Regions from separate parts of the Bartonella sp. MM73XJBT genome, predicted to be linked through region 1. Evidence: predicted binding sites of a transcription regulator. Region 1 holds the regulator's gene; the other holds the start of a gene.
The links. Region 1 encodes LexA, which represses DNA repair genes until DNA is damaged. Its sites were predicted from a motif close to TGTTCNNNNTGTGTTCNG; they were not measured.
Positions count from the first base shown of each region.

Region 2: uvrA (excinuclease ABC subunit UvrA) is a predicted target of LexA. The motif match lies at 1,315-1,332, and genes of this name have one in related genera.

Region 1 is NZ_JAQISY010000002.1:128,120-139,494, reverse strand. Features, by position in the region: tRNA gene PVV69_RS01350 (tRNA-Lys) at 258-333, opposite strand; gene lexA (transcriptional repressor LexA) at 1,117-1,830, shown strand; gene rimO (30S ribosomal protein S12 methylthiotransferase RimO) at 2,070-3,383, shown strand; gene ttcA (tRNA 2-thiocytidine(32) synthetase TtcA) at 3,421-4,314, opposite strand; gene rpsD (30S ribosomal protein S4) at 4,573-5,190, opposite strand; gene murI (glutamate racemase) at 5,374-6,186, opposite strand; gene PVV69_RS01320 (RNA methyltransferase) at 6,179-7,015, opposite strand; gene sfsA (DNA/RNA nuclease SfsA) at 7,332-8,048, shown strand; gene map (type I methionyl aminopeptidase) at 8,041-8,871, shown strand; gene radC (DNA repair protein RadC) at 8,889-9,683, shown strand; gene PVV69_RS01300 (DUF3126 family protein) at 9,730-9,942, opposite strand; gene PVV69_RS01295 (alpha/beta fold hydrolase) at 10,538-11,323, opposite strand; gene PVV69_RS01290 (DUF192 domain-containing protein) at 11,320-11,375, opposite strand, start outside.
Region 2 is NZ_JAQISY010000014.1:30,553-34,080, reverse strand. Features, by position in the region: gene gyrA (DNA gyrase subunit A) at 1-271, opposite strand, end outside; gene ssb (single-stranded DNA-binding protein) at 503-1,015, opposite strand; gene uvrA (excinuclease ABC subunit UvrA) at 1,350-3,528, shown strand, end outside.

The sequences.
Region 1 (11,375 bases):
CTTTTGATCTGCAAGAAATGATTTTGTTTTATTGAATATAAACAGCTTTGGAATAAGAGAATGGTATGAGTCTCTCTCATTTAGCATAAAAATGAACTATCTTTATAATTCAGTGTGATGCCTCTAAGTAGAAGAGTCAGCACAGAATCTTTTCATACCAAAACAACGGATAGAAAATAATAAACAATACATTAACAAAAAACTTCAAACTATAAAAAGAAAGCAAAGTTTTTGAACTTTTATATAAGCTATTAATTTGGTGAGCGCGCAGGGATTCGAACCCTGGACCTACTGATTAAAAGTCAGTTGCTCTACCAGCTGAGCTACGCGCTCCCACACAAGCCATTTTGCTTGTCGAAAGTGAGTGAAACATACGGTTGACTTTTCATTTGGTCAACACCTTTCGAAAAAAAATATTATTATTCGGTTCAGTTATCAATACTTTTCTGTCTTTTCTCTTCACTGTGAATACAATTTTTCCCCTGTTTTAAATTTGAATAAAAGAAAAAATGATCAAGATAAAATGCATCATGACTTTTACAGCATGAAAAAGTTGCATATTTCGAAATAATAAAAAGAACAGGAAATGTACAAAAACAGTCAACTTGAGTTAATAAAGAATCAAAAAAGTAACAAATAGATCAATGCTATGATTCGTTTTATAATTTAATGTATAGATCAAAAGAAAGTATAGCTTTACCGTAAGAGAGGTATTATACTCTCTTCATGAGAAATTTAACTTTCGTGAAATATTGGCAAATAAGTTATCGTCTCTATTAAATGAATGTAATACTATTTATTTTAATTCTTTATGATAGAAATTACAATATAATTAAAATTATTTTTGAAAGAGATATAACTATTTTTATTAAATTGATTATAGGATTTATTTTACGATAATATTTTTTATTTAAAATCTTAAAAGATATTTTGAAATATTTTTCATTCTATGAATAGTAGTAAATTTATTATTATCTATTATAATAGAGAAAATATATTAAATTTAATTAAAGTAAATTAAAACATAATATTTAAATTTTATCTCAAAAAATATGTATAATATTTGCAAATATATTTATTTTTTCTTATTTGGGATGCTTATGATTGGAATATTGAATGCTAACATGTAAACAATATGAGCTACTGTTGTTCATTCATAATCATATGAAAGAAACTGGCATTCCTCCCTCCTTTGATGAAATGAAAATTGCCTTGGAGCTTTCTTCAAAGTCTGGCATTCATAAACTTATGATAGCTTTAGAACAACGAGGTTTTATACGTCGTTTGCCAAATCGAGCCCGCGCAGTTGAGGTGATACGACTTCCCGATAAAATAACATTTAATCTTTCTTTAGCGCGTAAACTTTCTCCCACTATGATAGAGAAAAATAAAAGAAAAATATCAAAAAACTTTACTGATTTTAGTAACTTCGAGGCAGAAGAAAAAAAGAATGTTACTATTCCCATTATGGGCCGCATTTCTGCAAGTATACCGGTCTCTGCTTTATTACAACAAATAGATACGCTTTCTTTACCACAAGATATGATTAACTCAGGTGAGCACTATGCTTTAGAAGTCAGAGATGATTCTATGATTGAGGCTGGTATTCTTGATAAAGATACTATAATTGTTAAATGCCAAAGTACAGCAACATCAGGTGAAATTGTTGTGGCGTTCATTGATAAAGAAGAAGCAACTTTAAAACGTTATCGACGTAAAGGAGCCTTTATTGAGCTAGAATCGGCAAATCCTCACTACGAAACACGCATATATGGATCTGAGCGTGTGCAGATACAAGGTAAACTTATCGGACTTATTCGCAAATATTAAAAGATAAAAAACTACTGAGCACGTTCATACATTGATCAAAAAATGATTTGATAATTTTGTTATTGTGCCATAATCAGTAATAATACATATTCACTCAATAAAATTTTTGAGCAAGAAAATGAATAATTTTCTAATAAATTCTATTGCATATGTATTAAAGATAAAGAGCCTTTTTATTCTTTATAGATAGTAAAAACAGCAGATAAAATGTAATCGTTATAAAATTACAGGATTGATTAATGGCAGCACCTCGTATTAGCTTTGTCTCCCTCGGATGTCCAAAAGCATTAGTAGATTCTGAGCGAATTATTACCAGACTCCGGTCTGAAGGTTATGAAATTTCACGGAAGCATCAAGGAGCCGATGTCGTTATTGTAAATACCTGTGGGTTTCTTGATTCTGCCCGAAATGAATCATTAGCTAATATTGATGAAGCTCTCAAAGAAAATGGAAAAGTTATTGTAACGGGGTGTCTTGGTGCTGATCCTGATGTTATTCGTCAAGCACATCCTCATGTATTAGCCATTACAGGGCCACAAGCCTATGAAAGTGTTATAGAAGCTGTTCATACAGCAATTCCCCCAGTTCATGATCCCTTTATTGATTTAGTTCCCCCGCAAGGTATTCGCTTAACACCTCGCCACTATGCTTACTTAAAAATTTCTGAAGGATGTTCTAATCGATGTAGTTTTTGTATCATCCCTACTCTGCGCGGTAATCTTACTTCACGCCCCATCAATGAAGTTCTTCGTGAAGCCGAAAAACTTGTACAGGCAGGTGTAAAAGAGCTCTTGGTTATCTCTCAAGATACCAGTGCTTATGGCATTGATCTTAAATATCTCGAAAGTCCTTGGAAAGATCGTATCGTAAAAACCAAATTTTTTGATCTTTGTCGCGAACTGGGTGATATGGGAATTTGGATACGCATGCACTATGTCTATCCTTATCCTCATGTGGATGAAGTTATTGAGCTTATGGCTGCTAAAAAAATTCTTCCGTATTTAGATATTCCTTTTCAACATGCATCACAAACTGTTTTACGTAATATGAAACGCCCTGCTGTTATGGAAAAAACAAATCGTAGAATTGAAAACTGGAGAAAAATTTGTCCAGATCTCACCTTACGATCAACATTTATTGTTGGTTTTCCAGGCGAAACAAATGAAGATTTTAATATACTCCTCGAATGGCTAGAAGAAGTAAAAATTGAACGTGCTGGATGCTTTAAATATGAAGAAGTAAAAGGCGCTGTTGCAAATGATTTGGGATTAGAAAGTCTTTCTGAAGAAGTGAAAGAAAAACGCTGGCATCGCTTTATGGCAAAACAACAACAAATTTCCACCCATCTTTTAAAGAAAAAAATCGGAAAAAGGCTTCAAATTCTCATTGATGAAAGTCAAGGAAAAATTGCTAAAGGTCGTAGCCAATATGATGCTCCAGAAATAGATGGTGTTGTACATATATCATCACGACGCCCCCTCCGTGTTGGTGAATTTGTCACTGTCAAAATCGAAAAGTCAGATGCTTATGATCTCTATGGTATTGCAGTTTAAAGAGAAAGCTAGAGTTATTGTGCTAAAAAATTCAGCTTTATAATAAGCTTTTGAAATCAAAAATATTTTTATCGAGCAAATGACTTGGACGAACATTTGTGAGAGCACGAATCATAGTGTCTTTACGTCCTGGCATTCTTCTTTCGATATCCTTTAACATTTCTTTCATTGCATTGCGTTGTAAACCATCTTGGCTACCACAAAGATTGCAGGGAATAATAGGAAATTGCATTGCTTGTGAAAATTTCTCCATATCTTCTTCAGCTGCGTAAACAAGAGGACGCAAAACAAAAAGATCCCCTTCATCATTCATAAGTTTTCCAGGCATAGCTGCTAATCGGCCTCCATGAAATAAATTCATAAAAAACGTTTCTAAAACATCATCACGATGATGTCCAAGAACTAATGCAGAACATCCCTCTTCACGTGCAATACGGTATAAGTTACCACGCCGTAACCGCGAGCAAAGCGAACAATATGTTTGTGTCTCTGCTAGTTTATCTGTAACAATGGAATAAGTATCTTGGTATTCAATACGATATGGAATTTGATAAGAGGTCAAAAAATCTGGAAGAACATGTTTTGGAAAGCCTGGTTGTCCTTGATCAAGATTACAAGCTAGAATTTCAATAGGTAAAAAACCACGCCACTTTAAATCCAAAAGAAGCGCGAGTAAACCGTAAGAATCTTTTCCACCTGATAAAGCGATAAGCCATTTTTTTCCTGAAGAAAGCATGGAAAAATCATCTAATGCTTGCCGTATGTGACGTAAAAGTCGTTTACGCAGCTTATTAAACTCTACAGTTGAAGGAGCTTTCCTAAATATCGGATGACAATCATCGGCAGCTGGTGATGTGATTTCTCTGGCTAAAAAATCAGTTTTCTCTACATTCTTTTGCATTGTTTGATATTCGACTGAACTATTATCCATAATATCATATCCTGCACAATAAAGAGCTTGTTCTATAAGAATGATAGAGAGAAGGACAGAGAGGTTACACAGTATAAACCGATACGCTGTGGAGCCGTAAGATGAAAATAAATGGCGCTATAGAAGCCAATTGTTATAAAATATAACAATAAACTTAATATAGCACCATCCATAAGAATTATTCATTAGCTTTAAGGACTATAAAGCAAATTCCGAGCATATAATCAAAAGCAAAAGAGCAATACTCCCATAAAGAATTTAACGAGAATAAAACTCAACAACCAAATTGGGTTCCATTTGCACAGCATAAGGAACATCTGCAAAAGCAGGAACACGTGTAAAGATTGCTTTCATCTGTTTATGATCGGCTTCAATATATTCAGGCACATCGCGCTCTGCTAACTGCACAGATTCCAACACCAAAACAAGCTGTTTTGACTTCTCACGAACTTCAATAACATCACCTGGTTTACAACGATATGATTGAATATTTGTACGTCGACCATTAACATTGACATGACCGTGATTGATAAATTGGCGAGAAGCGAAGATGGTTGGCACAAATTTTGCACGGTAGACGACAGCATCTAAACGCGATTCCAACAGTCCGATAAGATTTTCACCAGTATCACCACGTCGACGAGCAGCTTCTGCATAAGTTTTACGAAATTGCTTTTCTGAGATATCACCGTAAAAACCTTTTAATTTCTGCTTAGCACGCAACTGTACACCATAATCAGAAAGCTTACCTTTTCGGCGTTGTCCGTGCTGCCCTGGACCATAATCACGACGATTTACAGGAGATTTCGGACGTCCCCAAATGTTTTCTCCCATCCGACGGTCAATTTTATACTTGGTTGTTTCGCGTTTACTCATCGCATTTCCTTTTAAAATAGAAAACAAGATCTCATATAAGATCTCAAGGAAACGCGCCCTCCTCTGCCTTCAAATAAAAGACTGACAGGACATCTTTAACATTAAATATGCAAAGTTACCCACGGGACACGTCAATTCACGCTATTTTCTCAAGAGAAAAAGCTAAAAGAACTTCTATTAATCTTACACCCCAAAGTCAACTCCTTTCATGATATTTAAGCAAAATCTTTGTAATAAGCGCTCTGTTGAAGATGTTATATTTTGCGATGTAAATAAAGCAAAGTCTTTATGTTTCTTTATATTTTGGGGATCTACTCTTTTCGGTAGTAATGATCTTGTGTGTTTGGCGATAGCTTTTGCGGGATCAATCCATTTAACTGGCCATAATGCTTGTTCACGAAAAAAATTAATCAAAAAAGGATAATGCGTACAAGCTAAAACAATAATATCAGTATATTTGCCATTTTTCTCAACAAAGCACGGAAGGATTTCATGGCGTAATTCTTTCAAATCTATAGGCTTTCCACGTAAATAATCTTCGGCAAATCCAGCAAGTTTTTCACTTCCAACAAGCTGAACATGACATTGAGCAGCAAAAGAATTGATTAATTCATGTGTATAAGCACGTTTAACTGTTCCAGGAGTAGCTAATACTGAAATAAAACCAGATTTTGTTTGTTCCGCTGCTGATTTAATTGCAGGAACCGTTCCTACAAAAAGAATATGGGGAAATTTTTCACGTAAATCTGTCAGCATGAGTGTAGAAACAGTATTGCAAGCAATGACACATAGAACAGGATTGTAGAGTACTAAAAGATTTGTAAAAAACTTTAAAATTCGACTTTTCAAAACATTTTCTTCCCAATTTCCATAAGGAAATCCAGCATCATCAGCAACATAAATAAATTGCATTTCAGGAACAAGGACACGCACTTCCCTCAACACTGTTAAACCGCCAATGCCACTATCAAAGAAAAGAACAGGTCGCTTATCCATCCGTTTTCACACCTGTTTTTAATTTTGTACGTTGACGCTCTAAGGGTGCACCGCTTCCTCGTGGAAATTGAGGAGAAAAATGATCCAATGAAGAGATAATTCCTCGTAGCAAGCGAACCTCAGATTCACTAAAATGAGCACGTGTAAAAACAGAACGCAGATTCGCAAGCATAACCTCTTTACGTTCTCGAGGTCTAAAATATCCACGAACATCCAAAGCTTCTTCTAATTGAGATAAAAAACCATGAAACGTTGCTTTATTTGCTGGCTCCATCTTTGCGGCACGAAAAGCCGTATCGCTCACATTTTCTAAACCTGATTTCATCCATTCATAAGACATAAGTAAAACTGCTTGGGCAATATTGAGGGATGCAAAAGCAGGATTAACCGGAAAAGTAATAATTTCATCAACAAGACTGATTTCATCATTTTCTAATCCCCACCTCTCTCTTCCAAATAAAATACCCGTTTTATGCCCAAGACTCTCGCTATGACGTAACAAATACGCTGCTTCAACGGCACTTTTTACCGGTTTAAAACCACATCTTTCACGTGCTGTTGTAGCAAAAACATAGTGCAAGTCTGCAATCGCATCAGACAATCTATCAAAAACAACTGTATCATTAATAACATGATCGGCTTTACTTGCTGCCGATCTGGCTTTTTCATTTGGAAATGTTTCTCGAGGTTTGACTAACCGAAGTTTAGAGAGCCCAAAATTTGCCATTGCCCTTGCCACCATACCAATATTCTCAGGCAGCTGGGGTTCAACTAAAATAATCATTGGCCCATTTGTTAAATTCTCACGATTTTTATTGGTTCCAGCCATCAATCTTACCTAATTCTATGCATTATCTTCCTAGAGTCGACTTTTTTCAATGCAACCTTTTAGAAGGAATATTCCAAGAGATAACCTTATCTCATAACAAATTGCGGTCAATATTATCTTTTCACGCAGAGTTTATGATGAAAAGGATTAATAATGAATTGTGCAAATAAAAACAAACTTTGTTTTTTAGATCTTAAACTAGTTATGTAAGCTGCTGTAAGGCTAGAGGTACACTATTTAATGCATTTAACGCGCTATAACATTTCTAAATCATAATTTAAGTTGAATTATAAAATTATGCATTCTAAAAAAAAATATGCTCTTTATTCCCAAACTTTTTCCTGCAAAACTTATCCATCGTTATAAGCGTTTTCTTGCTGATGTTAAATGGGATGATCAACAGATTTTCACGGTATCTGTCCCTAATACAGGATCAATGCTTGGGTTAACAACGCAAAACTCTAATATTTGGCTTTCATATCATAGTAATTCCAAACGAAAATACGCATATCGATTAGAAATTGTTGAGGCAAATAATACTCTCGTTGGTATCAATACAACTTTACCCAACAAACTTGCATTAGAAGCAATTCAAAAAGGATTACTACCCGAAGTAAGCGCATACAAAACAATTTTGAAGGAACAATGTTATGGGACGCACTCACGGATTGATTTTCTGTTGCGTGATGGCATCCTTCCTGACTGTTATCTAGAAGTTAAAAATGTCCATTTTATCCGCCAAAAAGGATTAACAGAATTTCCTGATACCGTAACAAAACGTGGTACACGTCATCTTGAAGAACTCATAAAAGTTGTGCAACAAGGAAAACGAGCCGCTATGCTTTATGTAATTCAACGGGAAGATTGCTCAGCTTTTGCAATTTGCCATGACCTTGATCCAACCTATGGACGTAAATTTGAGTTAGCATTAAAATCAGGGGTAGAATTTTATGCCGTAAAATGCCACGTAAGTGTAGAAGGTATTTTTCCGATTCATCGAGTGAAAATAGAAAACAGAAAAAACAATGACTGATTATATTGAATATAATAAAATGCCCTTAAAATTTAACGGGCAAATCCGCATTTTTGATGAGCATGCTTTTACGAAAATGCGTGAAGTTGGTCGTATTGCTGCAGAATGCCTCGATGCACTCACGGATATTATTAAACCAGGTGTCACCACGCAAGAAATTGATGATTTTGTATTTATTTTTGGTGCCAAACGTGGTGCTCTTCCTGCTGATCTAAATTATCATGGATATGGTCATTCATGCTGTACATCCATCAATCACGTTGTATGCCATGGTATTCCCAATAAAAGACCTTTGCAAGAAGGTGATATCGTTAATGTTGATGTGACTTTTATTCTCGACGGTTGGCATGGAGATTCAAGCCGTATGTATCCTGTTGGAAAAATCAGACGTGCTGCGGAACGCCTACTCAAAATAACCCATGAAAGTCTTATGAGGGGAATTTCAGTAGTCAAACCTGGTGCAACAACAGGTGATATTGGCGCGGCCATTCAACACTTTGCAGAATCGGAACGGTGCTCAGTTGTAAGAGATTTCTGCGGACATGGAATCGGTCAGCTTTTTCATGATGCACCTAATATTCTCCATTATGGAAATCCTGGTGAAGGAATAGAACTAAAACAAGGTATGATGTTTACGATTGAGCCAATGATTAATCTTGGAAAGCCCCAAGTTAAGATTCTCTCTGATGGCTGGACTGCTGTTACACGTGATAGATCTCTTAGTGCACAGTACGAACATACAATTGGTGTAACACATGAAGGGTGCGAAATTTTTACACAATCTCCTAAAAATATTTTTTATATTCCAAGCTCAAGTAGTTAAATAAATGTAGAAATATCATGGCTAGAAAAATCACGAAAAAGGGAGACAACCAAGGTGACCACTTTGCACTGACATCAAATTCCCCACTTAGTCCAATAGCAGAAATAAAAAGTAAAAAGCTTCAGAAAAACTCACAGATACATAAACATTATCAAGGACATCGTGAACGTCTTCGCAAACGCTATTTAAAATCAAAAGGAAATGCAATTGAAGATTATGAATATCTTGAATTACTCCTTTTCCGTACGATACCTCGAGCAAATACAAAGCCAATAGCTAAAAACTTAATAGCGCGGTTTGGCTCATTAGCAGACGTATTTGGGGCTGATATTCACCGACTTCAAGAGATTCCAGGCTGTGGTCCAGCAACTGCAATTGACTTAAAAATTATTTCAGATGTTGCTGGACGCCTTGCTCGTGCAGAATTGTTTAAACGTGATATTTTTTCATCATGGGATAAAGTACTAGCTTATTGTAAAGCTGTTATGGCTCACGAAACACGCGAACAATTTCGTATCTTATTTCTTGATAAAAAAAACGGTCTACTTGCTGATGAAGTGCAACAAACTGGAACTATTGATCACACGCCCGTTTATCCACGTGAAGTTATCTCTCGCGCTTTAGAATTGTCCGCATCAAGTCTTATTCTCGTACATAATCATCCTTCTGGCGATGCAACCCCCTCTAAAGCAGATATAACAATGACATATATGTTAAAAGATGCAGCAAATGCACTAGGCATTACTATTCATGACCATCTTATTATAGCACGAAACGAATACACAAGCTTTAAAGCGTTAAAAATCATATGAAGCATATTAAATTGAAGAGAAATTCCCTCCAATTATTCATGAGGAATTAATTTCCTAAATCAATATCTAATATAGCCATTGAGAAATTGTAGGATAGTTCATCCTCATCTTCATCTCGATAGATAATACCTAAAAACTCATTTCCAATATAAACCTCACAAGAATCATCCTTTTTAGGCCGTGCTTTCACTTGCAATGCTGAATTTTGGAATATATTTTTAAAATAACTATCAAGTTTTTTTATTTCATCAGCATTCACTATGCTCTCCTGTCTTTTGAGACTCTTAAATTAAATCCTGAAGGGCAAATAAGGCACTCCTAAGATTCTGTAAAGATAGTAAATCTCAGTTTCCATTTTTATTTATATTACCTATAGTCACAATAGCACTATCTTAACACATTGACGAAAGCACCTTTACTAAAAGGTGTTTTGCACTGTTAAATATAACCGTATAGATTGAAAAGTAAAAAAATAGTTAGAAATTCATAAATTTAAAATATTTTTTATCTTATCCCCAATTTCAACACCTGTGTTTACAAGCATATTTGGTCAAAACATGAATTGGGAACGTATAATTTTTTCCTATTAAAAAGAGATCTTCTAAAACAAAAACACTTTCCTCCTTATTATAATAATTAAACAAATTCTCCTTAACTACTTTCTAGATAAAAATCAGTTAATCCCTAAAAGGAAGCCTTATTTCTTTATAGAGATATAAAATACATTCATAAAATTTAATTGTTATTCTTACAGTTTTTCATAAAAATTCACACCACAAATAGCCAAACTTTCAGACAAGCTTTTTGCCTCATCCAAGATAAAAAACATGAGACATTTTTACGAACTCTAAAGCTTATGAATAATTTTCAACTATAGGATAGCGAGAAAGAAAATCGATAACGCCTTTTTTATAGACTTTATCTCCCACAGCAAGCATATGGTCTCGATGAGGAATTGATAGAGCTTCACCACAGGGTAATAAAGCTGCTAATGGCTCCGCTTCACCACTAATTTCATCGAGTGAACCAACGGCAACAAGGGCAGGTTGTTTAATTTTGTAAATCTCAGATGCTGTTAATTCTTGTTTTGATGTGATAATGCAAGCAGCCAAAGCACGTCTATCGCTCTTGGTGTGATCTGCAAATTTGCGAAACATCAAACCACGCGGATTGGTAATGGTAGAAGTATCTTCTGCTAAAAGGGCCTCAGCAACGGGTTCCCAATTTCCTGCTCCCGTCACCATACCAATACCTAAACCGCCAAAAATAACGCTATGCACATATGTTGGATACAAAAGAGCCATAAATGCGCTAATGCGCGCCCCCATAGAATATCCCATAACATGCGCTTTAGATAATCCCAAATGCTGCAACAATCTCATCGCATCGCTAGCCATAGCTTGAGGTGTATAAAAGTTAGAATCATAACTTTTAACTGAATCCCCATGTCCACGGTTATCAAGAGCAATAACACGATATCCTGCTTCAGTAAGGGTACGAAACCAACCCGTTGCATACCAATTTACCCGTGCAGAAGAGCCAAAACCATGTATCAACAAAACAGGTGTCCCCTGTCCATCTTCTCGATAAGAAAAACGCAAACCATCATATTCAAAAAAACGAATATCTTCTGCTGTCATTTTGTATCGCTTTCGCATTTTCCACAAAGTGTAGGATGAAGAACCCGTTGTC
Region 2 (3,528 bases), on a different contig from region 1:
CATCACCATGGGGATGGAACTTCCCCATAACCTCACCAACAACCCCTGCAGACTTACGATAAGACTTATTAAAAGAAAGTCCCATTTCATTCATGGCATGAAGAATACGCCGATGAACAGGTTTGAGACCGTCACGTACATCCGGAAGTGCACGCGAAACAATCACACTCATAGCATAATCGAGATAAGAGCGTTGCATTTCATCAATAATACTGATTGGTTCAATACCATTCAGCACATCACGTTCTGGGTATGGAGTAAGATCGCTCACAGCTTCAAGACTTTCAAAAAAGAATCATTTCGCTTTAGTTTATATCGAAAAATGCAAAAAAATGCTAATTTCTCTCCCTTGAAAGAAAGGAAATTTAACAATAATTTTCAACATGTTATTTATTTGTATTTAAAATCATAGATAAAATACACAAGACTTAAATCTCCCCAGACTTTAAAAATCTTAAAACAAACAACAAAAAACAATAATAATACCGCATTCTAACAATGATTAAAAAGGTACATCATCGTCTAATTTATGTGAAAAACTTTCTTCTGGTTGGTTGTTGTGATGACCAAAAGCATTTTTCTGATTTGAACTACTATCAGCAAAACCACCACTGCCGTAACTCGCTTGATTTGCCCCTTGCATTTGCTCCCCACCAGAGCTCCCACGTCCATCAAGCATTTGCAATTCACCACGGTATTTTTGCAAAACGATCTCTGTTGTATAACGGTCATTCCCATTTTGATCTTGCCACTTTCGTGTTTGCAACTGACCTTCAATGTAAATTTTGCTGCCTTTTTTTAAATATTGCTCTACAACTTTGATAAGATTTTCGTTAAAAATAACGATATTATGCCACTCGGTTCGCTCTTTTCGTTCATTTGTATTACGATCACGCCAACTCTCTGACGTAGCAATCCGTAAATTTGCTACTTGATCACCAGAGGTCAAACGGCGGATTTCAGGATCTGCACCAAGATTACCAATCAAAATAACTTTATTAAGGCTACCAGCCATCGCATAAACTCCAAAATTTTAATTTGCAAATAATCTTTTTTATAGAGCGGTCATTACCATCTTGACCTTGTCATCTGCATATCTGCAATTGACCTTCAATGTGGATTTTGTTACCCTTTCTAAAATATCGTATCGTGTAATTATAACAAAAGATGATAACAACGCATAGTTTTATTCGATCACCACAGAATAAAAAGCTGTTTTCTAGGTTTTTCTTTCCACAGAAGTTACATTCTTTATCCCCTTTAGAGCAATTGAACGCGTTGTAATTCTAAAAAACAGTTTTATCCTAGTTGTGATGCTCGATTTTTGTTATATATGCCAAGGACAGAATATGGTTCACCAAAAATACATCTCCATTCGCGGCGCACGTGAACATAATCTTAAAAATATTGATCTCGACCTTCCTCGTGATAAACTCATCGTTATCACAGGACTTTCTGGATCAGGCAAATCATCTTTAGCTTTTGATACAATTTACGCCGAAGGTCAACGCCGTTATGTTGAAAGCCTTTCAGCTTACGCGCGCCAATTTCTCGAAGTGATGCAAAAACCCGATGTTGATCGCATAGATGGTCTCTCTCCCGCCATCTCTATTGAACAAAAAACAACCAGCCGTAACCCTCGTTCAACGGTTGGAACTGTCACTGAAATCTATGACTATATGCGACTTCTCTTTGCACGCATTGGTATTCCTCATTCACCAGCGACAGGACTTCCTATTGAAAGCCAGACGGTAAGCCAAATGATTGATCAAATTATGGACTTACCAGAAGGGACACGAATTTTTATTATGGCCCCTTTAGTACGAGGACGAAAAGGAGAATACAAAAGAGAGCTAGCCGAGCTTTTAAAAAAAGGCTTTCAACGTGCTAAAGTTGACGGAAAATTCTATGAAATTCCTGATATTCCTCCTCTTGATAAAAAGTATAAACATGACATAGATGTGGTGGTAGATCGTATTGTTGTAAACAATGACATTGCCTCTCGCTTAGCAGATAGTATTGAAACCTGTTTAAAGCTAGCAAATGGCATTGCCGTTGCTGAAATGGCAGACCAACCTTTAGCACAAAAAGAAACCACAAAGGAATCGGCAAATAAGTCAAAAAATGAAACACACAAACGACTTATTTTTTCAGAAAAATTTTCTTGCCCAATCTCTGGATTTTCTATTCCTGAAATTGAGCCACGTCTTTTTTCATTCAATAATCCTTTTGGCGCTTGCCCTCTTTGTGACGGACTTGGCATTAAAAAGGCCATGGATCCCCAAAAAATTGTACCAAACAAAAATCTTACCTTAAAGAATGGAGCAATTGCTCCTTGGTCGAAATCATCTTCACTATACTACAACCAAACCTTAGAAGCATTAGGAAAAGTTTATGGATTTAAACTTACCGACAAATGGTGTGTCCTCTCAGATGAAGCACAACAAGCTATCCTTTATGGTACAAAAGGCAAAGAAATCTCCTTTATTTATAGCAATAATTCAAGCTCGCATAAAATGACTCAATATTTTGAAGGAATCATCCCCAATATGGAGCGGCGCTGGAAAGAAACCGATTCAGCGTTTTCACGTGAAGAAATCGAGCGTTATATGTCTTCTTCCCCCTGCCCAGCTTGTCATGGTTACCGCTTGAAACCAGAAGCGCTAGCTGTCAAAATCCACGGCATGCATATTGGGCAAATATCAGAACTTTCGATCCTAAAAGCGGATGATTGGTTTTCCAATATCCACCAATACCTCACTGAAAAACAACGAAGTATTGCAATCCGTATTTTAAAAGAAATTCGTGAACGACTCGCTTTTTTAAACCATGTAGGGCTTGAATATCTCACCCTCTCTCGAAGTTCTGGTACCCTTTCAGGAGGAGAAAGCCAACGAATTCGGTTAGCTTCCCAGATTGGCTCTGGTCTTACAGGGGTTCTTTATATTTTAGACGAACCATCCATCGGTTTACACCAACGCGATAATGAACGCCTTTTGACAATGCTGCACCATCTGCGTGATCTTGGCAATACAGTTATTGTTGTGGAACATGATGAAGATGCCATTCGCACAGCAGACCATGTGGTTGATATGGGCCCTGCTGCTGGTGTTCATGGTGGGGAAATCATAGCACAAGGTACACCACAAGAAATTATAGAAAATCCATCCTCTCTGACAGGGCAATATCTTTCAGGGAAAATGGCTGTTAGAATCCCTACCAAACGACGCAAAATATCAAAATCAAAAACACTTAAAATCATTGGAGCACGTGGAAATAATCTTAAAAATATCAGCACGGATATCCCTCTTAGCACCTTCACATGCATAACGGGTGTTTCAGGTGGAGGGAAATCAACATTTCTCATTGAAACGCTTTTCAAAGCAGCATCGCATCAGATCATGGGCTCTCATCAAAGCCCCGCAATCTATGACAAAATTGAGGGCTTAGAATTTCTCGATAAGGTTATTGATATCAACCAATCACCTATTGGGCGTACTCCACGCTCTAATCCTGCAACCTATACGG